DNA from 4 places in the Escherichia sp. HH091_1A genome. Region 1 is predicted to be linked to each of the others. Evidence: predicted binding sites of a transcription regulator. Region 1 holds the regulator's gene; each other region holds the start of a gene.
What was found. The regulator Fur, encoded in region 1, represses iron uptake genes when iron is present. The targets are predictions, from matches to a motif close to ATAATAATGAGAACNACTATCAA.
Positions count from the first base shown of each region.

Region 2: exbB (tol-pal system-associated acyl-CoA thioesterase) is a predicted target of Fur. The motif match lies at 1,924-1,946, and genes of this name have one in related genera.
Region 3: sufA (Fe-S cluster assembly scaffold SufA) is a predicted target of Fur. The motif match lies at 3,221-3,243, and genes of this name have one in related genera.
Region 4: sodA (superoxide dismutase [Mn]) is a predicted target of Fur. The motif match lies at 3,718-3,740, and genes of this name have one in related genera.

Region 1 covers NZ_AP025747.1:803,697-809,622, forward strand. Annotated here, with positions in the region: gene glnS (glutamine--tRNA ligase) at 1-461, shown strand, start outside; gene chiP (chitoporin ChiP) at 1,040-2,446, shown strand; gene QUF14_RS03695 (ChiQ/YbfN family lipoprotein) at 2,496-2,822, shown strand; gene fur (ferric iron uptake transcriptional regulator) at 2,906-3,352, opposite strand; gene uof (fur leader peptide) at 3,345-3,431, opposite strand; gene fldA (flavodoxin FldA) at 3,641-4,171, opposite strand; gene ybfE (LexA regulated protein) at 4,311-4,604, opposite strand; gene ybfF (esterase) at 4,744-5,508, opposite strand; gene seqA (replication initiation negative regulator SeqA) at 5,693-5,926, shown strand, end outside.
Region 2 covers NZ_AP025747.1:3,792,046-3,797,971, forward strand. Annotated here, with positions in the region: gene yghA (NADP(+)-dependent aldehyde reductase) at 1-424, shown strand, start outside; gene exbD (TonB system transport protein ExbD) at 696-1,121, opposite strand; gene exbB (tol-pal system-associated acyl-CoA thioesterase) at 1,128-1,862, opposite strand; gene metC (cystathionine beta-lyase) at 2,114-3,301, shown strand; gene yghB (DedA family general envelope maintenance protein YghB) at 3,440-4,099, shown strand; gene yqhC (DNA-binding transcriptional regulator YqhC) at 4,139-5,038, opposite strand; gene yqhD (alcohol dehydrogenase) at 5,232-5,926, shown strand, end outside.
Region 3 covers NZ_AP025747.1:2,068,548-2,074,473, reverse strand. Annotated here, with positions in the region: gene ydiJ (D-2-hydroxyglutarate dehydrogenase YdiJ) at 1-2,038, shown strand, start outside; gene menI (1,4-dihydroxy-2-naphthoyl-CoA hydrolase) at 2,035-2,445, shown strand; gene QUF14_RS10300 (YdiH family protein) at 2,545-2,733, shown strand; gene sufA (Fe-S cluster assembly scaffold SufA) at 3,282-3,650, shown strand; gene sufB (Fe-S cluster assembly protein SufB) at 3,659-5,146, shown strand; gene sufC (Fe-S cluster assembly ATPase SufC) at 5,156-5,902, shown strand; gene sufD (Fe-S cluster assembly protein SufD) at 5,877-5,926, shown strand, end outside.
Region 4 covers NZ_AP025747.1:4,783,830-4,789,755, reverse strand. Annotated here, with positions in the region: gene cpxA (envelope stress sensor histidine kinase CpxA) at 1-853, shown strand, start outside; gene yiiM (6-hydroxyaminopurine reductase) at 959-1,633, opposite strand; gene kdgT (2-keto-3-deoxygluconate transporter) at 1,782-2,765, opposite strand; gene sodA (superoxide dismutase [Mn]) at 3,025-3,645, opposite strand; gene rhaT (L-rhamnose/proton symporter RhaT) at 3,930-4,964, shown strand; gene rhaR (HTH-type transcriptional activator RhaR) at 4,961-5,809, opposite strand; gene rhaS (HTH-type transcriptional activator RhaS) at 5,883-5,926, opposite strand, start outside.

The sequences.
Region 1 (5,926 bases):
AACGTCTGGTGCTGGGTAAAGAAGTGCGTCTGCGTAATGCTTACGTTATTAAGGCAGAACGCGTGGAGAAAGATGCCGAAGGCAATATCACCACCATCTTCTGTACTTATGACGCCGACACCTTAAGCAAAGATCCGGCAGATGGTCGTAAAGTGAAAGGCGTTATTCACTGGGTGAGCGCGGCACATGCGCTGCCGGTTGAAATCCGCCTGTACGATCGTCTGTTCAGCGTGCCGAACCCAGGTGCTGCGGATGATTTCCTGTCGGTGATTAACCCGGAATCGTTGGTGATCAAACAGGGCTTTGCTGAACCTTCGCTGAAAGATGCGGTAGCGGGTAAAGCATTCCAGTTTGAGCGTGAAGGTTATTTCTGCCTCGACAGCCGCCATTCTACGGCGGAAAAACCGGTATTTAACCGCACCGTTGGGCTGCGTGATACCTGGGCGAAAGTAGGCGAGTAATTTTAAGTTCTACCAGGCCGGGTGAGGCGTTTACGCCGCATCCGGCAAGAAACATAGAAACAGTTTCAAACGCTAAATTGCCTGATGCGCTACGCTTATCAGGCCTACATGATCTCTGCCATATATTGAATTTGCGTGCTTTTGTAGGCCGGATAAGGCGTTCACGCCGCATCCGGCAAGAAATAGCAAACAAACCCAAACGCCGCGCTCCGCGGCGTTTTTTTCTGCTTTTCTTCGCGAATTAATTCCGCTTCGCAATTTATCCATAAAACAAATTTAAAATCACAAACCATAATTAAATAAAATGTAACCGTTTTCATCTTGCTGGAAATTCACGCTTTTATTCTTCTGCAAGCCTTTCAACTGCAAACTTAAGCCTTGTAACAAAAATCATCAAAATATGTGCGGTTGCTCATGTTCTTACATTCTGGTTACAGAAAGAGATTGATAATTCGCGTCGCGAAAAATAGTCTGTTCCTGTAGTCAGCGAGACTTTTCTCAACGCTACTTTTTAATTTTTATTTTTTTTCGCTGTTCACCTTTGGTGCAGCAATTTATACGTCAAAGAGGATTAACCCATGCGTACGTTTAGTGGCAAACGTAGTACGCTGGCGCTGGCTATCGCCGGTGTTACAGCAATGTCGGGCTTTATGGCAATGCCGGAGGCTCGCGCCGAAGGATTCATCGACGATTCAACCTTAACCGGCGGTATCTATTACTGGCAGCGTGAACGCGACCGTAAAGACGTTACCGACGGCGACAAATACAAAACTAACCTTTCTCACTCCACCTGGAATGCCAACCTCGATTTTCAGTCTGGTTATGCTGCTGATATGTTCGGCCTTGATATTGCGGCGTTTACGGCGATTGAAATGGCGGAAAACGGCGACAGTTCTCACCCGAACGAAATCGCGTTTTCAAAAAGCAATAAAGCCTATGACGAAGACTGGTCCGGCGATAAAAGCGGTATAAGCCTGTATAAAGCAGCGGCCAAATTTAAATACGGTCCGGTGTGGGCGCGGGCAGGTTATATTCAGCCAACCGGTCAGACGCTGTTAGCGCCGCACTGGAGCTTTATGCCGGGTACTTATCAGGGGGCGGAAGCGGGGGCGAATTTTGATTACGGCGATGCTGGTGCGTTGAGTTTCTCCTACATGTGGACCAACGAATATAAAGCGCCGTGGCATCTGGAAATGGATGAGTTTTATCAGAACGATAAAACCACCAAAGTTGATTATCTACACTCCCTTGGGGCGAAGTACGACTTCAAAAATAACTTCGTACTGGAAGCGGCGTTTGGTCAGGCGGAAGGGTATATTGATCAATATTTTGCCAAAGCCAGCTACAAATTTGATATCGCCGGTAGCCCGTTAACCACCAGCTACCAGTTCTACGGTACGCGCGATAAAGTTGACGATCGTAGCGTCAACGACCTTTACGACGGCACTGCCTGGCTGCAAGCGTTGACCTTTGGTTACCGGGCGGCTGACGTAGTGGATTTGCGTCTGGAAGGCACCTGGGTTAAAGCCGACGGCCAGCAGGGATACTTCCTGCAACGTATGACTCCAACCTATGCTTCCTCGAACGGTCGCCTGGATATCTGGTGGGATAACCGTTCTGACTTCAACGCCAACGGCGAAAAAGCGGTCTTCTTCGGTGCGATGTATGACCTGAAAAACTGGAATCTTCCAGGCTTCGCCATCGGCGCTTCCTACGTTTACGCATGGGATGCTAAAACCGCTACCTGGCAGAGCAATCCGGATGCGTACTACGACAAGAACCGGACTATTGAAGAGTCTGCATACAGCCTGGATGCGGTCTACACCATTCAGGACGGTCGCGCCAAAGGCACGATGTTCAAACTGCACTTTACCGAATACGACAACCACTCCGACATCCCAAGCTGGGGCGGTGGTTACGGCAACATCTTCCAGGATGAGCGTGACGTGAAATTTATGGTAATCGCACCATTCACCATCTTCTGATGCCCGACGCGGCAGGTTTTGTGCCTGCCGCACGTTTGAGGAATTTGCAATGAAAAAACTGATTCTCATCGCCATGATGGCATCGGGGCTGGTGGCTTGTGCACAATCCACCGCGCCACAGGAAGACAGCCATCTGAAAGAAGCTTACAGCGCCTGTATCAACACCGCGCAAGGTTCGCCGGAAAAAATTGAAGCCTGTCAGAGCGTGTTAAACGTGCTGAAGAAAGAGAAACAACATCAGCAGTTTGCCGAGCAGGAAAGTGTACGCGTACTGGATTATCAGCAGTGTCTGCGTGCAACGCAAACCGGAAATGATCAGGCGGTGAAAGCCGATTGTGATAAAGTCTGGCAGGAAATTCGCAGTAATAACAAATAAGTGAGAGCTGTAACTCTCGCTTTTCTTATTTCCCTTGCATAAAAAAGCCAACCCGCAGGTTGGCTTTTCTCGTTCAGGCTGGCTTATTTGCCTTCGTGCGCGTGCTCATCTTCGCGGCAATCGCCTTCGGCACAGTGACCGTAAAGATAGAGACTGTGGTTAGTCAGGCGAATGCCATGTTTTGCGGCAATTTCATGCTGACGCGCTTCGATGGAATCATCACTAAATTCGATAACCTTGCCGCAGTCGAGGCAGATCAGGTGATCGTGGTGATGTTGCTGTGTCAGTTCAAATACGGATTTACCGCCTTCAAAATTGTGGCGGGTGACGATACCAGCGTCGTCGAACTGGTTCAGTACGCGATATACCGTAGCCAGACCAATTTCTTCACCCATATCGATCAGACGTTTGTATAAATCTTCCGCACTGACGTGATGGTTGTCCGGCTCCTGAAGAACTTCCAGGATTTTTAAACGAGGAAGCGTTACTTTCAGGCCAGCTTTCTTTAGGGCGGTATTGTTATCAGTCATGCGGAATCTGTCCTGTTACTAAGCGGTTCACTTCATTAGGAGAAGTGACAGAATTTGCTCTTGAGATAATGCGTATCATTATAGAATTGCCACGCCTAAATGAAAACCACAAGTCCCTGGCAAATATTGTTAATAAAAACGTGGCACAGCTTACATTTACAACGGCAAGGCCACTTGAACACCGGGACATTGTACAGGTACAACAGCAAAAGTTACAAATTTGTAGCAATTATTTTGATTGGCATTATCTATTAATACGGCGTAGACATGAGTCTACGCCGCATCACATCAGGCATTGAGAATTTCGTCGAGATGCAATTCTTCAGAAATCTGTTTAACCCATTTTTCTACACGTTCAGCGGTCAGTTCCGGCTGACGGTCTTCGTCGATAGCCAGACCGACAAAGTGGTCGTCATCTGCCAGACCTTTTGATGCTTCGAAATGGTAGCCCGCAGTTGGCCAGTGACCAACGATGGTTGCACCGCGCGGTTCAATGATGTCGCGGATGGTGCCCAATGCGTCACAGAAGTATTCAGCGTAATCTTCCTGGTCGCCACAACCAAACAGCGCAACCAGTTTGCCATTGAAATCAATCTCTTCGAGAGTCGGGAAGAAGTCATCCCAGTCACACTGCGCTTCGCCGTAATACCAGGTTGGGATGCCCAGCAGCAGAATGTCATATGCTTCCAGATCTTCTTTGCTGCTTTTTGCAATGTCATGGACATCGGCAACGTCTTTACCAAGCTGTTTTTGAATCATTTTTGCGATATTTTCGGTATTACCGGTGTCGCTGCCGAAAAAGATGCCAGTGATAGCCATGAGTGAAATAACCTCTTGAAACTTATTGAAATGGGGGTGGAAAATTGCCCACGGATAAAGGCAATCATAGCAGAACAGGCAGTCTTGCGGAATCAGCAAACGAGCAGGACTGCACACTGTGCTACATGAAAGTGGAAATTTAAACGATGCCCTGACTACGCAGCGCCGCCAGTTGCTGCATTAACATCTCTTCGATCAGTTCGCTACGGCTCATATTGCGCGATTCCGCCAGCTCGTTCAGCGCCTCGACAGCTTCCGCGTTTAGCTTCAGTTCGACACGCTTAAGGCCACGTACTTTGTCGCGTTTTAGCTGGTTGCGTTTATTAATACGCAGCTGTTCATCGCGCGAAAGCGGATTAGTTTTCGGTCGTCCCGGTCGACGCTCGTGCGCGAACAGATCTAATGTCGTACGGTCCGTTTGTTCTTTGGCCATGATCTTGGTGACTTCGGGGGAAACAATCAGCCAGGCGCCTGCCCGGATGGATAGCGCGCCATAATACATCAGCGCGATGAGTCACGCCAACGCCCACGCGCGGAAAGCGACGCGGACGCTGGGTTTTTAATCAGTTACGTTAATCATTGAGATAGCGACGGATAGCGCGTAATACCGCATCCGGTTTTTCAGCATGGACCCAGTGACCCGCGCCAGCAATCACATGCGCTCGTGCCTGTGGAAATTGTGTCAGTAAATCATCACGATACTGCTCGCTAACATACGGAGAATTGCCGCCTGGGATAAACAGGGCAGGGTGATCCCATGCCGGGATTTTCTCCCAACCCACAATATGCGGATACTGATCCCACAATACCGGCACGTTAAAGCGCCACTCCCCGTCAACAAAAGATTTCAACAGAAACTGAATCACCCCTTCTTCATTAAGATGCTGGCGCATTACTGCCGCTGCTTGCTGGCGAGTTTGCGCGTCGGATTCACTGACTGCGTTGATAGCCGCGAAAATTTCATCATGACGGCGTACGTGATAGTCGACCGGCGCGATATCAATCGCCACCAGTTTATCGATGCGATCGGGGGCCAGTGCAGTCAGTGCCATCACCGCTTTACCGCCCATTGAGTGTCCAATAAATGTTGCCTTATCGATCTGCTGTGCATCCAGAGTGTCAACAAGATCCTGGGCCATCGCCGGGTAACTCATCACCGGATCTCTCGGGGAAAGACCGTGGTTACGCATATCAACCTGGATGATATTGTGATCGTTTACCAGATCGCGAGCCAGTACGCCAAGGTTGTCGAGGCTGCCAAACAGACCATGGACAAGAACGATGGGAGAATTATTGTGCTGGTTTTGTGCAGTTTGCGCGCGGATATTCAATTTCATGGCAAAGTTCTTTTTTTCGCGTTGTCGGGTTAGGGTATTATGTTGACCATTGTGCCACAGGGCTGCAACAAATAAGGTTTAATCCGAGTTTTTCTGCAAGCCAGGCTTGACGCTATCCGCTGCCGGGATTTATTCATATACTCCTGGCGACTTGTATTCAGCTAAGACACTGCACTGGATTAAGATGAAAACGATTGAAGTTGATGATGAACTCTACAGCTATATTGCCAGCCACACTAAGCATATCGGCGAGAGCGCATCCGACATTTTACGGCGTATGTTGAAATTTTCCGCCGCATCACAGCCTGCTGCTCCGGTGACGAAAGAGGTTCGCGTTGCGTCACCTGCTATCGTCGAAGCGAAGCCGGTCAAAACGATTAAAGACAAGGTTCGCGCAATGCGTGAACTTTTGCTTTCA
Region 2 (5,926 bases), 2.5 Mb from region 1:
AAAGACCTTTGCCATTAACGTTTTCGCGCTGTTCTGGCTAACCCAGGAAGCGATCCCCCTGCTACCGAAAAGTGCCAGTATCATCACCACTTCGTCAATCCAGGCGTACCAGCCAAGCCCACATTTGCTGGACTATGCGGCTACGAAGGCGGCGATTCTGAACTACAGCCGTGGCCTGGCAAAACAGGTCGCAGAAAAAGGCATTCGAGTGAACATTGTCGCACCAGGCCCTATCTGGACAGCACTGCAAATTTCCGGTGGACAAACGCAGGATAAGATCCCGCAGTTTGGTCAGCAAACACCAATGAAACGTGCAGGGCAACCGGCGGAGCTGGCCCCAGTGTATGTTTATCTGGCGAGTCAGGAGTCGAGCTATGTCACCGCAGAAGTACACGGCGTGTGCGGCGGCGAACATTTAGGCTAAAAAAATGCCCGGTTGCGAAAAGCAACCGGGCATCATTATGCATTTAACTCTTGCCGGATGCGGTCTAAACGCCTTCTCCGGCCTACATGTCATGCAAATTCAATATGTTGCGATAGACTTTGTAGGCCTGATAAGCGTAGCGCATCAGGCATTGAGCACCGAATGCCGGATGCGGCGTGAACGCCTTATTCGGCCTACAAATTCATGCAAATTCAATATGTTGCAATATATTTTGTAGGCCTGATAAGCGTAGCGCATCAGGCAATTGTCTTTACTTCGCTTTGGCAGTTTCTTCGCCAACCAGACCTATCTTTAGATAACCCGCCTGGTGCAGCATATCCATTACCTTCATCAACGTCTCGTAATCGACAGTTTTATCCGCACGGAAGAAGATAGTGGTATCTTTCTTACCTTCGGTTAACGCATTCAGCGCTGTAACCATTGTTTCATCGGTGACCGGATCGTTACCGATAAACATCGAGTTGTCCGCCGTCACCGACAGATAAACCGGTTTTTCCGGACGAGGCTGCGGCGTGCTGGTAGAAGCAGGCAAGTTCACCTTCACATCTACCGTCGCTAACGGCGCTGCCACCATAAAGATAATCAGCAGAACCAACATCACGTCGATAAACGGCGTCACGTTGATATCATGCATTTCGCCGTTATCGTCGAGGTTTTCGTTAAGATGCATTGCCATCGAACATTATCCTGCGCGTAATTTTTGGGCGACACGAACCGGATGCGCAGCGGCGCTGGCTTCCAGATCCAGGTCACGACTTTGCAGCAATAATACCTGCGCTGCGACATCACCCAGCATCGCTTTAAAGCCGCCAATCTGACGTGCAAATACGTTATAGATAACGACCGCCGGAATCGCTGCCACGAGGCCGATTGCCGTTGCTAACAGAGCTTCTGCGATACCCGGCGCAACGACAGCCAGATTAGTGGTCTGCGTTTGCGCAATACCGATAAAGCTGTTCATGATGCCCCAGACCGTACCAAAGAGGCCCACAAACGGCGAAATCGCGCCGATGGTTGCAAGGTAGCCGTTACCGCGGCCCATTTGACGCCCCACGGCGGCGACCCGACGCTCCAGACGGAAGCTGGTACGTTCTTTAATACCTTCGTTATCGTCGCTGCCTTCTGACAGTTCCAGCTCATCCTGCGCTTCATTGAGCAAATGCAGGCTTAAGCTTTTGCTACCAAAATCAGCGGCGATATCGTTGGCCTGGTTCAAGGAACGCGCTTGGGCCAGCAGTTGCTGTTCGCGTTTCAGGCGACGCTTCTGATTGAAGAACTCAACGCTCTTACTGAAGAAGATTGCCCAGGTGACTACGGAGGCCAAAATAAGCCCAATCATCACGCACTTAACGACAATATCGGCGTGCTGATACATACCCCAGACGGAAAGATCCGTCTGCATTAAATTATTACCCACTGTGTATCTCCAGGACGCAAATCACAAAATCTGCGCATAATAATATCAAAACGACGTCGAATTGATAGTCGTTCTCATTACTATTTGCATACTGCCGTACCTTTGTTTTCTTTTCCTTGCGTTTACGCAGTAAAAAAGTCACCAGCACGCCATTTGCGAAAATTTTCTGCTTTATGCTAATTCTTCAGGATGCGCCCGCGAATATTCATGCTAGTTTAGACATCCAGACGTATAAAAACAGGAATCCCGAGATGGCGGACAAAAAGCTTGATACTCAACTGGTCAACGCAGGACGCAGCAAAAAATACACTCTCGGCGCGGTAAATAGCGTGATTCAGCGCGCTTCTTCGCTGGTCTTTGACAGTGTGGAAGCCAAAAAACACGCGACGCGCAATCGCGCCAATGGCGAGTTGTTTTATGGACGGCGCGGAACGTTAACCCATTTCTCCTTACAAGAAGCGATGTGCGAACTGGAAGGTGGCGCAGGCTGCGTGCTGTTCCCCTGCGGAGCAGCAGCGGTTGCTAATTCCATTCTTGCTTTTGTCGAACAGGGCGATCATGTGTTGATGACCAACACCGCCTATGAACCGAGTCAGGATTTCTGTAGCAAAATCCTCAGCAAACTGGGCGTAACGACATCGTGGTTTGATCCGCTGATTGGCGCGAATATTGTTAAACATCTGCAGCCAAACACTAAAATTGTATTTCTGGAATCGCCGGGCTCCATCACCATGGAAGTCCACGACGTTCCGGCGATTGTTGCCGCCGTGCGCAGTGTAGTGCCAGATGCCATCATTATGATCGATAACACCTGGGCGGCCGGCGTGCTGTTTAAGGCGCTGGATTTTGGCATTGATGTTTCCATTCAGGCCGCTACCAAATATCTGGTTGGGCATTCAGATGCGATGATTGGTACTGCCGTATGCAATGCCCGTTGCTGGGAGCAGCTACGGGAGAATGCCTATCTGATGGGGCAGATGGTCGATGCCGATACCGCCTATATAACCAGTCGTGGCCTGCGCACTTTGGGTGTTCGCCTGCGTCAACATCACGAAAGTAGCCTGAAAGTAGCTGAATGGCTGGCGGAACATCCGCAAGTAGCGCGAGTTAACCACCCTGCTCTGCCTGGCAGTAAAGGTCACGAATTCTGGCAACGAGACTTTACAGGTAGCAGCGGGCTATTTTCCTTTGTGCTTAAGAAAAAACTCAATGATGAAGAGCTGGCGAACTATCTGGATAACTTCAGTTTATTCAGCATGGCCTACTCGTGGGGCGGGTATGAATCGTTGATCCTGGCAAATCAACCAGAACATATCGCCGCCATTCGCCCGCAAGGCGAGATCGATTTTAGCGGGACCTTGATTCGCCTGCATATTGGTCTGGAAGATGTCGATGATTTGATTGCCGATCTGGACGCCGGTTTTGCGCGAATTGTGTAATGTTGCCAGTTTGGACAAATTTGCAGACATTTAATTGTGAAAAGTCTTAAATTGTTGCGTCCGGGATCAAGGCGTCCCGGGTGATTCAGGAGTACAATAGGCAGATAAAGGCTTAAACGCTGTTCCACAGGAAAGTCCATGGCTGTTATTCAAGATATCATCGCTGCGCTCTGGCAACACGACTTTGCCGCGCTGGCGGATCCTCATATTGTTAGCGTTGTTTACTTTGTCATGTTTGCCACGCTGTTTTTAGAAAACGGCCTGCTGCCCGCCTCATTTTTGCCAGGCGACAGCTTGTTGATACTGGCAGGCGCATTGATTGCTCAGGGGGTTATGGATTTTCTGCCAACGATTGCGATTCTGACCGCCGCAGCAAGTTTGGGCTGCTGGTTAAGTTATATTCAGGGGCGCTGGTTAGGGAATACTAAAACGGTGAAAGGCTGGCTGGCACAGCTTCCTGCCAAATATCACCAGCGTGCTACCTGTATGTTTGACCGTCACGGTCTGCTGGCGCTGCTGGCTGGACGTTTTCTCGCATTTGTCCGTACGCTGTTGCCAACCATGGCGGGTATTTCCGGTCTGCCAAACCGCCGCTTCCAGTTTTTCAACTGGCTAAGCGGATTGCTGTGGGTCAGCGTAGTAACTAGTTTCGGCTATGCCTTAAGCATGATTCCGTTCGTTAAACGGCATGAAGATCAGGTAATGACATTCCTGATGATCCTGCCGATTGCCTTGTTAACTGCAGGCTTGTTAGGCACGCTGTTTGTGGTGATTAAAAAGAAATACTGTAACGCCTGACAATTTCCCCCGTTCCCGGTTGCGGTACCGGGAACGCATTTAACTCCCCTGCATCGCCCGCATTCTTGCCGCATCCTCCCCCGGTGTCACACCAAAGTAACGTTTAAACTCACGGCTAAATTGCGACGCGCTTTCGTAGCCGACGCGCATCGCTGCTGCACTGGCCTTCATGCCGTCGTGGATAATCATCATCCGCGCCTTATGCAGACGGTAATTCTTCAAATACTGCAACGGCGAGGTGCTAGTGACAGACTTAAAATTATGGTGGAACGCCGATACGCTCATGTTGGCTTCTGCCGCCAGTTGCTCGACGCTCAGGTTTTCGGTGTATTTATTCTCAATTCGTTTCAGCACTCGACTAATCAGGCTGAAGTGAGTCTGGCGACTCACCAGCGCCAGTAACGCGCCGCCGCAAGGTCCGGTCAGCACGTAGTAAAGAATTTCGCGAATGATCTGTTTGCCGAGAATACGCGCATCCAGCGGTCGCTCCATCACGTCGAGTAACCGCTCCGCCGCGCATAAAATCTCTTCTGATAACGTGGCAGAGTTAATCCCGCTGGCTGCCATCGACGGCCGAAAATGCTCATCTTCGCCAATGTCCATCAACAGCTCTTGTAACTGCAAAACATCGACATTGAGACGCAACCCTGCCAGCGGTACCTCTGACGTGGCATAAGTTTCGCACTCAAACGGCAACGGCACCGTCAGCAGCAGATATTCATTGGCATCATAACGAAACACGCGTTCATTGATATAACCGATTTTATGCCCGGAAAAGAGAATTATGATGCCAGGCTCGTACATTACCGGCGTACGTGCGAAAGGCGTCTCGCCATACAACAAACGCACATCGGGCAATAGCTCTGACAAACTATTTTCTTTATTTTTCAGTTTATTAACTTTACCCGCCAGCAAGCGGCAAATCTCTTCACGTTTCATATCGCGTAATTTCTTAGGAATAATGCGGCAATTTGATTGTGCGCAATTTTGTCGCATTTCTCCAGCACTCTGGAGAAATAGGCAAGACATTGGCAGAAATGAGCATTGAGAGGTACGGCGCTGGCGACCACAATGAAAAACATCAGGCAGACCGATCTCTGCCCTCATATTGACCCAGCAAAGGGAGCAAGTAATGAACAACTTTAATCTGCACACCCCAACCCGCATTCTTTTTGGTAAAGGCGCAATCGCTGGTTTACGCGAACAAATTCCTCACGATGCTCGCGTATTGATTACCTACGGCGGCGGCAGCGTGAAAAAAACCGGCGTTCTCGATCAAGTTCTGGATGCCCTGAAAGGCATGGACGTGCTGGAATTTGGCGGTATTGAGCCAAACCCGGCTTATGAAACGCTGATGAACGCCGTGAAACTGGTTCGCGAACAGAAAGTAACCTTCCTGCTGGCGGTTGGCGGCGGTTCTGTACTGGACGGCACCAAATTTATCGCTGCGGCGGCTAACTATCCAGAAAATATCGATCCGTGGCACATTCTGCAAACGGGCGGTAAAGAGATTAAAAGCGCTATCCCGATGGGCTGTGTGCTGACGCTGCCAGCGACCGGTTCAGAATCCAACGCAGGTGCGGTCATCTCCCGTAAAACTACAGGCGACAAGCAGGCGTTCCATTCTGCCCATGTTCAGCCGGTATTTGCCGTGCTCGATCCGGTTTATACCTACACTCTGCCGCCGCGTCAGGTGGCTAACGGTGTAGTGGATGCCTTTGTGCACACCGTGGAACAGTATGTTACCAAACCGGTTGATGCCAAAATTCAGGACCGTTTCGCAGAAGGCATTTTGCTGACGCTGATCGAAGATGGTCCGAAAGCCCT
Region 3 (5,926 bases), 1.3 Mb from region 1:
ACCTGACAAACAGATGCTCGGGCTAAACATTGTTGAATTTGCCGGAGACGATGAAGCACTTATCGATCAGCAGGTGAATGCGCTCTGTGCGCGGCTGGATGAACTTATCGCCAGCCAGCAAGCAGGTGTGATTGGCTGGCAGGTGTGCCGCGAACTGGCGGGTGTTGAACGTATCTATGCGATGCGCAAAAAAGCCGTTGGTCTGCTTGGCAATGCCAAAGGTGCCGCTAAGCCAATTCCGTTTGCTGAGGATACCTGCGTACCGCCGGAACATCTGGCCGATTATATTGCTGAATTTCGCGCGCTGCTCGACAGCCACGGCTTAAGCTACGGTATGTTCGGTCACGTCGACGCAGGTGTCTTGCACGTCCGTCCGGCACTGGATATGTGCGATCCACAACAAGAGATTTTGATGAAGCAAATCTCTGATGACGTGGTGGCGCTGACTGCGAAATACGGTGGTTTGTTGTGGGGCGAGCACGGCAAAGGTTTTCGCGCTGAATACAGCCCGGCGTTTTTCGGTGAGGAACTTTTTGCAGAACTGCGCAAAGTGAAAGCGGCATTTGACCCGCATAACCGACTCAACCCAGGGAAGATTTGCCCGCCAGAAGGTCTCGATGCGCCGATGATGAAAGTGGACGCGGTGAAGCGTGGCACATATGATCGACAGATCCCCATCGCGGTACGCCAGCAGTGGCGCGGGGCAATGGAGTGTAATGGCAACGGTTTATGCTTCAACTTTGATGCCCGCAGTCCGATGTGCCCGTCGATGAAGATAACCCAGAACCGGATTCATTCACCGAAAGGGCGCGCAACGCTGGTGCGTGAATGGCTGCGTTTGTTGGCAGATCGCGGCGTTGACCCACTCAAACTGGAACAGGAACTGCCTGAATCCGGCGTCAGTCTGCGGACATTAATTGCCCGCACGCGCAATAGCTGGCATGCGAATAAAGGCGAATATGATTTCTCGCACGAAGTCAAAGAGGCGATGTCGGGTTGCCTGGCCTGTAAAGCGTGTTCGACTCAGTGCCCCATCAAAATTGATGTGCCGGAGTTTCGCTCTCGTTTTCTGCAGCTCTATCACACCCGTTATTTACGCCCGCTGCGCGACCACCTCGTCGCCACGGTCGAGAGCTACGCACCGCTGATGGCACGCGCGCCGAAAACCTTTAACTTCTTCATTAACCAGCCGCTGGTGCGCAAACTCTCGGAAAAACATATCGGCATGGTTGATTTGCCGCTGCTGTCGGTTCCCTCGCTGCAACAACAAATGGTGGGGCATCGCTCGGCAAACATGACGCTGGAACAGCTTGAAGTTCTCAATGCAGAGCAGAAAGCGCGCACGGTGTTGGTGGTGCAGGACCCCTTTACCAGCTATTACGATGCGCAAGTGGTGGCGGATTTTGTCCGTCTGGTCGAAAAATTAGGTTTCCAGCCCGTGTTACTGCCATTTTCGCCGAATGGCAAAGCCCAGCATATCAAAGGCTTTCTTAATCGTTTTGCGAAGACGGCGAAAAAAACGGCGGATTATCTCAACCGAATGGCGAAATTGGGAATGCCAATGGTGGGCGTCGATCCAGCGCTGGTACTTTGTTATCGCGATGAATATAAACTGGCTCTGGGCGAGGAGCGTGGCGAGTTTAAGGTCTTACTGGCGAATGAATGGCTGGCAAGCGCACTTGAGTCACATCCAGTGGCTACAGTCAGCGGTGAATCATGGTATTTCTTTGGTCACTGTACCGAGGTTACCGCCTTGCCGGGCGCGCCAGCACAATGGGCGGCGATATTTGCCCGTTTTGGCGCGAAACTGGAAAATGTCAGCGTGGGTTGCTGCGGCATGGCAGGGACTTACGGACATGAAGCGAAAAACCATAAAAATTCGCTCGGGATCTATGAGTTATCCTGGCATCAGGCTATGCAGCGACTGCCGCGTAACCGCTGTCTGGCGACCGGATATTCCTGTCGCAGCCAGGTAAAACGGGTTGAAGGCACGGGGGTACGCCATCCTGTGCAGGCTTTACTGGAGATTATTAAATGATATGGAAACGAAAAATCACCCTGGAAGCACTGAATGCAATGGGTGAAGGAAATATGGTGGGGTTGCTGGATATTCGCTTTGAACATATTGGTGATGACACCCTTGAAGCGACAATGCCAGTAGACTCGCGGACAAAGCAGCCTTTCGGGTTGCTGCATGGAGGGGCATCCGTGGTACTGGCCGAAAGTATCGGTTCCGTTGCCGGTTATTTATGTACCGAAGGTGAGCAAAAGGTGGTTGGTCTGGAAATCAATGCTAACCACGTCCGCTCGGCACGAGAAGGGCGGGTGCGCGGCGTATGCAAACCGTTGCATCTCGGTTCGCGTCACCAGGTCTGGCAGATTGAAATCTTCGATGAGAAAGGGCGTTTGTGCTGTTCGTCACGATTGACGACCGCTATTTTGTGACGTTGTCACCAGAAAAGTGTGACGCATATTGCTTTTGGTCATTATCTGCACAGTAAACGGTGGTATACTGTGCAGGTCTTGTCTAAAAGCGAGGATGCTATGTCTACTCAACTTGATCCCACCCAGCTGGCCATTGAATTTTTACGCCGTGACCAGAGCAATCTTTCACCTGCCCAATATCTCAAACGTCTGAAACAACTAGAACTTGAATTTGCTGACCTGCTTACTCTCTCTTCTGCTGAATTAAAAGAAGAAATCTACTTTGCCTGGCGTTTGGGCGTGCATTGATCCTGACGTAATGCCGCGAGTTCGCCAAATCGGCCTGGATTAATCTTCGTCCAGGTTCGAGGGCCTTCTTAATACTGCTTATCTACCCGCCTGATAACGTTCAAAAATAATACAAATCGCAGTTTGTGCTAAAACAGCGGCTTAGCTTTATGAGACTATTCTTATCGCCCCTTCAAGAGCTAAGCCACTGTGAGTGCCGGAGATAAGCGCCGGATGGGGTAGAAACCCTTAAGCCTGTGATGCACAGACTTAAGGGTTTTCTTATTTCTGAACGCTGCACTTTTTTACCTATCTCTTAAATAGTCATTTTCAATACAACTTTTTCTTTTTCATCACAGCCTTAATGCTCCTTAGATAATAATCATTATCTAACAATGAGATACCTAATTCTTAGCGTGCCTGTTAACCCACACATCAGGGTCTATGCTTATTAAAAGCAGGAAAAAAGCATGTTTTACGGTAAAGCCCCTGCGTTTGCTGGGTTGAACTGATAATCATTATCACTAACATGCTGTTATACGCTGAAAGCGATGAAGTGAGGTAAATCGATGGACATGCATTCAGGAACCTTTAATCCACAGGATTTCGCCTGGCAGGGCTTAACGCTGACACCTGCTGCCGCGGCCCACATCCGTGAGCTGGTGGCAAAGCAACCAGGTATGGTCGGCGTGCGCTTAGGCGTGAAGCAAACGGGCTGCGCGGGCTTTGGCTATGTGCTCGACAGTGTTAGCGAGCCAGACAAAGACGATCTGCTGTTTGAACATGACGGCGCGAAGCTGTTTGTCCCGCTGCAAGCGATGCCGTTTATTGATGGCACGGAAGTCGATTTCGTTCGTGAAGGACTTAATCAGATATTCAAATTTCACAACCCGAAAGCCCAGAATGAATGTGGCTGTGGCGAAAGCTTTGGGGTATAGGCGGTACTATGTCTCGTAATACTGAAGCAACTGACGATGTCAAAACCTGGACCGGCGGCCCGCTGAATTATAAAGAAGGATTCTTCACCCAGTTAGCCACTGATGAGCTGGCAAAGGGGATAAACGAAGAGGTGGTGCGCGCAATATCGGCGAAGCGTAATGAGCCGGAGTGGATGCTGGAGTTTCGTCTCAAAGCTTATCGCGCATGGCTGGAGATGGAAGAGCCGCACTGGCTGAAAGCGCACTACGACAAGCTGAATTATCAGGAATACAGCTACTACTCAGCACCATCGTGCGGTAATTGTGACGACACTTGCGCGTCGGAGCCCGGCGCGGTGCAGCAAACTGGCACGAACGCCTTTTTAAGTAAAGAGGTGGAGGCGGCGTTTGAGCAGTTGGGCGTTCCCGTACGGGAAGGCAAAGAAGTGGCAGTGGATGCCATTTTCGACTCTGTTTCGGTTGCCACCACTTATCGCGAAAAACTGGCGGAGCAGGGAATTATTTTTTGTTCCTTTGGCGAGGCGATCCACGATCACCCGGAACTGGTGCGTAAATATCTCGGCACCGTGGTGCCGGGGAATGACAACTTCTTTGCCGCGCTTAATGCGGCGGTGGCCTCTGACGGTACGTTTATTTATGTGCCTAAAGGCGTGCGTTGCCCGATGGAACTTTCCACCTATTTTCGCATTAACGCGGAAAAAACCGGACAGTTTGAGCGCACCATTCTGGTGGCCGACGAAGACAGCTACGTCAGCTACATTGAAGGATGTTCCGCTCCGGTGCGCGACAGCTATCAGTTACACGCGGCGGTGGTGGAAGTCATCATCCATAAAAACGCCGAGGTGAAATATTCCACGGTACAAAACTGGTTCCCTGGCGATAACAACACCGGCGGTATTCTCAATTTCGTCACCAAGCGTGCTTTGTGCGAAGGCGAAAACAGCAAAATGTCATGGACGCAATCAGAAACCGGGTCAGCGATTACGTGGAAATATCCCAGCTGCATTTTGCGCGGCGATAACTCCATTGGTGAGTTTTACTCGGTGGCACTGACCAGCGGTCATCAGCAAGCGGATACCGGCACCAAGATGATCCACATCGGTAAAAACACCAAATCGACCATTATCTCGAAAGGGATCTCTGCCGGACACAGCCAGAACAGTTATCGCGGCTTAGTGAAAATCATGCCGACGGCAACCAATGCACGTAACTTCACCCAGTGCGACTCAATGCTGATAGACGCTAATTGTGGGGCGCATACTTTCCCGTATGTCGAATGTCGCAATAACAGCGCGCAACTGGAGCACGAGGCAACGACATCACGTATTGGTGAAGATCAACTGTTTTACTGCCTGCAACGCGGGATCAGCGAAGAAGACGCCATCTCGATGATTGTTAACGGTTTCTGCAAAGACGTGTTCTCAGAACTGCCGCTGGAATTTGCCGTTGAAGCACAAAAACTCCTCGCCATCAGTCTTGAACACAGCGTCGGATAAGGAATAAACATGTTAAGTATTAAAGATTTACACGTCAGCGTGGAAGATAAAGCTATCCTGCGTGGGTTAAGCCTCGACGTTCGTCCCGGCGAAGTTCACGCCATTATGGGGCCAAACGGTTCTGGCAAAAGTACCTTATCGGCAACGCTTGCTGGGCGAGAAGATTATGAGGTGACGGGCGGCACGGTTGAGTTCAAAGGCAAAGATTTGCTTGCGCTGTCGCCGGAAGATCGTGCAGGTGAAGGCATCTTTATGGCCTTCCAGTATCCGGTGGAAATTCCCGGCGTCAGTAACCAGTTTTTCCTGCAAACGGCACTTAATGCGGTGCGCAGCTATCGCGGCCAGGAAACGCTCGACCGCTTTGATTTTCAGGATTTGATGGAAGAGAAAATCGCTCTTCTGAAAATGCCGGAAGATTTATTAACGCGTTCGGTAAACGTTGGTTTTTCCGGCGGCGAGAAAAAGCGCAACGATATTTTGCAAATGGCGGTGTTGGAACCGGAGTTATGCATTCTTGATGAGTCGGACTCCGGGCTGGATATTGACGCATTAAAAGTGGTTGCCGATGGCGTGAACTCGCTGCGTGACGGCAAGCGTTCATTCATCATTGTTACGCACTACCAACGCATTCTCGACTACATCAAGCCTGATTACGTCCATGTGCTGTATCAGGGACGAATTGTGAAATCCGGCGATTTCACGTTGGTCAAACAACTGGAGGAGCAGGGCTATGGCTGGCTTACCGAACAGCAGTAACGCGCTGCAACAGTGGCATCACTT
Region 4 (5,926 bases), 1.5 Mb from region 1:
CAGTACACCGTTGCTGTTGTGGTTGGCCTGGAGTCTGGCAAAACCGGCGCGTAAGCTGAAAAACGCGGCCGATGAAGTTGCCCAGGGGAACTTACGCCAGCATCCGGAACTGGAAGCGGGGCCACAGGAATTTCTTGCCGCTGGTGCCAGTTTTAACCAGATGGTGACCGCGCTGGAGCGCATGATGACCTCCCAGCAGCGCCTCCTTTCTGATATCTCTCACGAACTGCGCACGCCACTGACGCGCCTGCAACTGGGTACGGCGTTATTGCGCCGTCGTAGTGGTGAAAGCAAGGAACTGGAGCGTATTGAAACCGAAGCCCAGCGTCTGGACAGCATGATCAACGACCTGTTGGTGATGTCACGTAATCAGCAGAAAAACGCGCTGGTGAGCGAGACATTGAAAGCTAACCAGTTGTGGGGTGAAGTGCTGGATAACGCGGCATTCGAAGCGGAACAAATGGGCAAGTCGTTTACGGTTAACTTCCCGCCTGGGCCGTGGCCTCTGTATGGCAACCCGAACGCTCTGGAAAGTGCGCTGGAAAACATTGTTCGTAATGCTCTGCGTTATTCCCATACGAAGATTGAGGTGGGCTTTGCGGTAGATAAAGATGGTATCACCATTACGGTGGACGACGATGGTCCTGGCGTTAGCCCGGAAGATCGCGAGCAGATTTTCCGTCCGTTCTATCGCACCGATGAAGCGCGCGATCGTGAATCTGGCGGTACGGGCTTAGGGCTGGCGATTGTCGAAACAGCTATCCAGCAGCACCGTGGTTGGGTGAAGGCAGAAGACAGCCCGCTGGGCGGTTTGCGGCTGGTGATTTGGCTGCCGCTGTATAAGCGGAGTTAAACTCCGCATTTGTAGGCCGGATAAGGCGTTTACGCCGCATCCGGCGTTTGAGCAGAATGCCTGATGCGACGCTGATAGCGTCTTATCAGGCCTACTCTCCGGGGGTTATTTTCCCCACAACCGCCGTGAAAAATCTTCGATTTTGCCGCTCAGTCGGCGTTTCTGCATCGTCCGCGTCCAGCTTTTCGATAACCCTGCGGCGGAGAGTAAACGGTGATACTGATCGTCATCAAACGGCATATGCCATGCGATAGCAGCAGCCTCCTGCACGGTCACATCACTGACACGAGAAACCAACTCCAGCGGCGCATCAGCAGATACCAACCCTGGCGCAATCACGCTATACAACCACCCCACTTTACCCGTGTTTTGCATCAACTGCGCTATATCGCTGATATCAAAATGGTAATTGAGTTTATAGCAAGGGGAGCGTGGCTGGCTGACCTGAATTAATGCCTCTCCCCAGCGGAAAATATCGCCAATATAAACATTGCTTTCCGTCAGACCGTCGGTTGAGAGATTTTCGCCAAACGCAGGCGCAACAAACAACTCCGCCTGTTCCGGAAATTCCCGCGCCCAGTAGAGATAGTGCTCACGAGGATAATGACACAGCGCTCTGTCTGGCCCGCCGTGAACCTTCTTCTCCGCCTGCTCGTCACCTTCCAGCCCCAGCTCCGTCAGCATCAACTCACCATCAACCTGGATTTTGGCAATTGCGCTGAGTTTGCCTTCGGGATAAGCCTGAATCTTGCCTGTGTATACATCAACCGGATATCGCATCTGTTCCCTCTCCACGAGAAATTTCCCCATTAGACCATATTTATTTTATGTCAGGCGTGCTGTTTTCGCGGTATGTATCCAGGCAGGAGCTCAATAGCAAACCGGACGAACGTTAGTTCATCCGGCTGTGGGGATTAAGGAAGCAGGTTTATTTTACCGTGCCTAAAATTTCGATTTTCGCCACTCTGGCTTTGACTTTACGTGACCAGATAGAGGTAAGAATTGGCACCAGAATCGAAGTCACAATGACCGCCGTCGCGACCAGCGAAGTTGCTGCCGGAGCCATCGGTTTAAACGCAGGCACCATTTCAGCAATCAGCACAGGTGTCGCTACCGCGGCCCCTGCGGAACTGGAAGCGGCAATTCCGGCAGTGCCATCGCCACCGCCAATCAATTTATCGGCGATAATCAACGGAATACCGGTCACGATAATTACTGCCACACCCAACAGGATCCCCAGCAAACCTGTCTGGGCAATTACAGTCAAATCAATGGTATTGCCCAGCGCGAAGGCAAAGAATGGAATCAGCGTCTGCACCGCTTTGCTGAAAAATTCTCGTAATTCAGGATCAAGGTTCCCAAGGGCAAAGCCCACCAGGAACGGTAATACTGCGCCGACGAAAACATGCGGTTCAAACGAGGCAATCCCGGCAGTGCCCAGAATAATCATCGTCATGAGCGGCCCGGACTCCAATGACATTAACACAAATGCCCCAGCTTCTTCTTTCGTACCGTACTGCTGCATGATGGAAGCGTAAAGTCCGCCGTTGGTCATATCCATCGCCGCCACCAGCGCCAGCGTTGAAAGTCCGGCAAAGAATCCAACTTCAACACCATGTTCCGGAATAATGCGCGAGGCAATTGCCGCAACCACCCACGCGACGGCAATTTTTGTTACCACCAGCGTACCGGATTTACGCAATACCGTTCCCGTCGCGCTTAATTTTATTGACGCCCCCATGCAAAAAAACCACACCGCCAGAATGGGCACCGTACCGGTAATCATCCCGTTGGTGAATGATCCAAAATATTTCCCCGCCCCCGGCGAGAAGGTGTGGCACAGTGCGCCAAGGAATAGCGGGACGAGCATCATCCCCCCCGGGATTTTTTCAATCGAGCGTTTTATCTGCATTTCCATCACCTGTCGGCATATTTTTAAGGGCTGATGCGTAATTCCTCAACGGAGCATCAGTGTTGATGAAAACGAAGATAGACATTCATTTAATCAATAAAAGTGATCAAAACCACATCAATTGAAACACTGTTTTATTTTTATCGGATCATTGTTTTTATTTTGAAATTGATCACAAAAAAACCACCGCCGTTGGCGATGGTTCATTTTTTAAGCTGATATGCGGCGTAAACGCCTCATTGCAGCAGGCGGCAAATGATTATTTTTTCGCCGCGAAACGTGCCGCTGCTTCGTCCCAGTTCACCACATTCCAGAACTCTTTGATGTAGTCCGGGCGGCGGTTCTGGAATTTCAGGTAGTAAGCGTGTTCCCACACATCCAGGCCCAGGATCGGGAAGCCGGAAGCGCCAGAAATAGTTTCGCCCATCAGCGGGGAGTCCTGGTTAGCAGTAGAAACCACCGCCAGTTTATCGCCTTTCAGCACCAGCCATGCCCAGCCGGAACCAAAGCGGGAAGCTGCCGCTTTCTCAAATTCTGCTTTGAAGTTATCAACGGAGCCGAAGTCACGTTCGATAGCCGCTTTCAGGTCACCCTGTAAGGTGGTGCCTTTTTTCAGACCTTTCCAGAACAGGCTGTGGTTAGCGTGACCGCCAGCGTTGTTGCGCAGTACGGTTTTCTTGTCTGCTGGCAGCTGGTCCAGTTTGGTGATCAGCTCTTCAACCGGCAGGTTGGCAAATTCTGGCAGGCTTTCCAGCGCCGCGTTGGCGTTGTTGACGTAGGTCTGATGGTGTTTGGTGTGGTGGATTTCCATGGTCTGCTTATCGAAGTGCGGTTCCAGGGCATCGTAAGCATACGGCAGGGATGGCAGGGTATAGCTCATATTCATCTCCAGTATTGTCGGGCGGCCGATTGTTAATGCCGCGTAAGCAGTTGGTTCATTATAGTTAATTAAATGATATTGAAAATGATTATCAATGCCGTACTTTTCGTAAGGGTATGGTTTTGCAGGAAAATGCCCGAGATGTGAAGCAAATCACCCACTTAATGCCGTGATTGCCAGTAAATCGACAACGGCGGCAACAGGCGAAAGGTTAATCGACAGCACGATTTTTACACTCATCTCGTCGGAGATGTGACGCGACGAAAAATGATGAGGATAAGAAGATGAGTAACGCGATTACGATGGGGATATTTTGGCATTTGATCGGCGCGGCCAGTGCAGCCTGTTTTTACGCGCCGTTCAAAAAAGTAAAGAAATGGTCATGGGAAACCATGTGGTCAGTCGGTGGGATTGTTTCGTGGATTATTCTGCCGTGGGCCATCAGCGCCCTGTTACTACCGAATTTCTGGGCGTATTACAGCTCGTTTAGTCTCTCTACACTGCTGCCTGTTTTTCTGTTCGGTGCTATGTGGGGGATCGGTAATATCAACTACGGCCTGACCATGCGTTATCTCGGCATGTCGATGGGAATTGGCATCGCCATTGGCATTACGTTGATTGTCGGTACGCTGATGACGCCAATTATCAACGGCAATTTCGATGTTCTGATTAATACCGAAGGCGGACGCATGACGTTGCTCGGCGTTCTGGTGGCGCTGATTGGCGTAGGGATTGTAACTCGCGCCGGGCAGTTGAAAGAGCGCAAGATGGGCATAAAAGCCGAAGAGTTCAACCTGAAAAAAGGGCTGGTGCTGGCGGTGATGTGCGGCATTTTCTCTGCCGGGATGTCCTTTGCGATGAACGCCGCAAAACCGATGCATGAAGCAGCTGCCGCACTGGGCGTCGATCCACTGTATGTCGCTCTGCCAAGCTATGTTGTCATCATGGGAGGCGGCGCGATCATCAACCTCGGTTTCTGCTTCATTCGTCTGGCAAAAGTGAAGGATTTGTCGCTAAAAGCCGACTTTTCGCTGGCAAAACCGCTGATCATTCACAACGTGTTACTCTCGGCACTGGGCGGTTTGATGTGGTATCTGCAATTCTTTTTCTATGCCTGGGGCCACGCCCGCATTCCGGCGCAGTATGACTACATCAGCTGGATGCTGCATATGAGCTTCTATGTATTGTGCGGCGGTATCGTCGGGCTGGTGCTGAAAGAGTGGAACAATGCAGGTCGCCGTCCGGTAACGGTGTTGAGCCTCGGTTGTGTGGTGATTATTGTCGCCGCCAACATCGTCGGCATGGGCATGGCGAATTAATCTTTCTGCGAATTGAGATGACGCCACTGGCTGGGCGTCATCCCGGTTTCCCGGGTAAACACCACCGAAAAATAGTTACTATCTTCAAAGCCACATTCGGTTGAAATATCACTGATTAACAGACGGCTATGCTGGAGAAGATATTGCGCATGACACACTCTGACCTGCCGCAGATATTGATTGATGGTCATTCCAGTCTGCTGGCGAAATTGCTGACGCAAAACGCGCTCACTGCACGATGCCTCATCACAAAATTCATCCAGCGCAAAGGGACTTTTCAGGCTGGCCGCCAGCCGGGTAATCAGCTTATCCAGCAACGTTTCGCTGGATGTTGGCGGCAACGAATCACTGGTGTAACGATGGCGATTCAGCAACATCACCAACTGCCCGAACAGCAACTCTGCCATTTCGTTAGCAAACGGCACATGCTGACTACTTTCATGCTCAAGCTGACCGATAATCTGCCGCGCCTGTGCCATCCCCATGCTACCTAAGCGCCAGTGTGGTTGCCCTGCGCTGGCGCTAAATCCCGGAATCGCCCCCTGCCAGTCAAGATTCAGCTTCAGCCGCTCCGGGCAATAAATAATATTCTGCAAAACCAGATCGTTAACGGAAGCGTAGGAGTGTTTATCGTCAGCATGAATGTAAAAGAGATCGCCACGGGTAATGCGATAAGGGCGATCGTTGAGTACATGCAGACCATTACCGCGCCAGACAATTACCAGCTCACAAAAATCATGTGTATGTTCAGCAAAGACATCTTGCGGATAACGGTCAGCCACAGCGACTGCCTGCTGGTCGCTGGCAAAAAAATCATCTTTGAGAAGTTTTAACTGATGCGCCACCGTGGCTACCTCGGCCAGAGAACGAAGTTGATTATTCGCAATATGGCGTACAAATACGTTGAGAAGATTCGCGTTATTGCAGAAAGCCATCCCGTCCCTGGCGAATATCACGCGGTG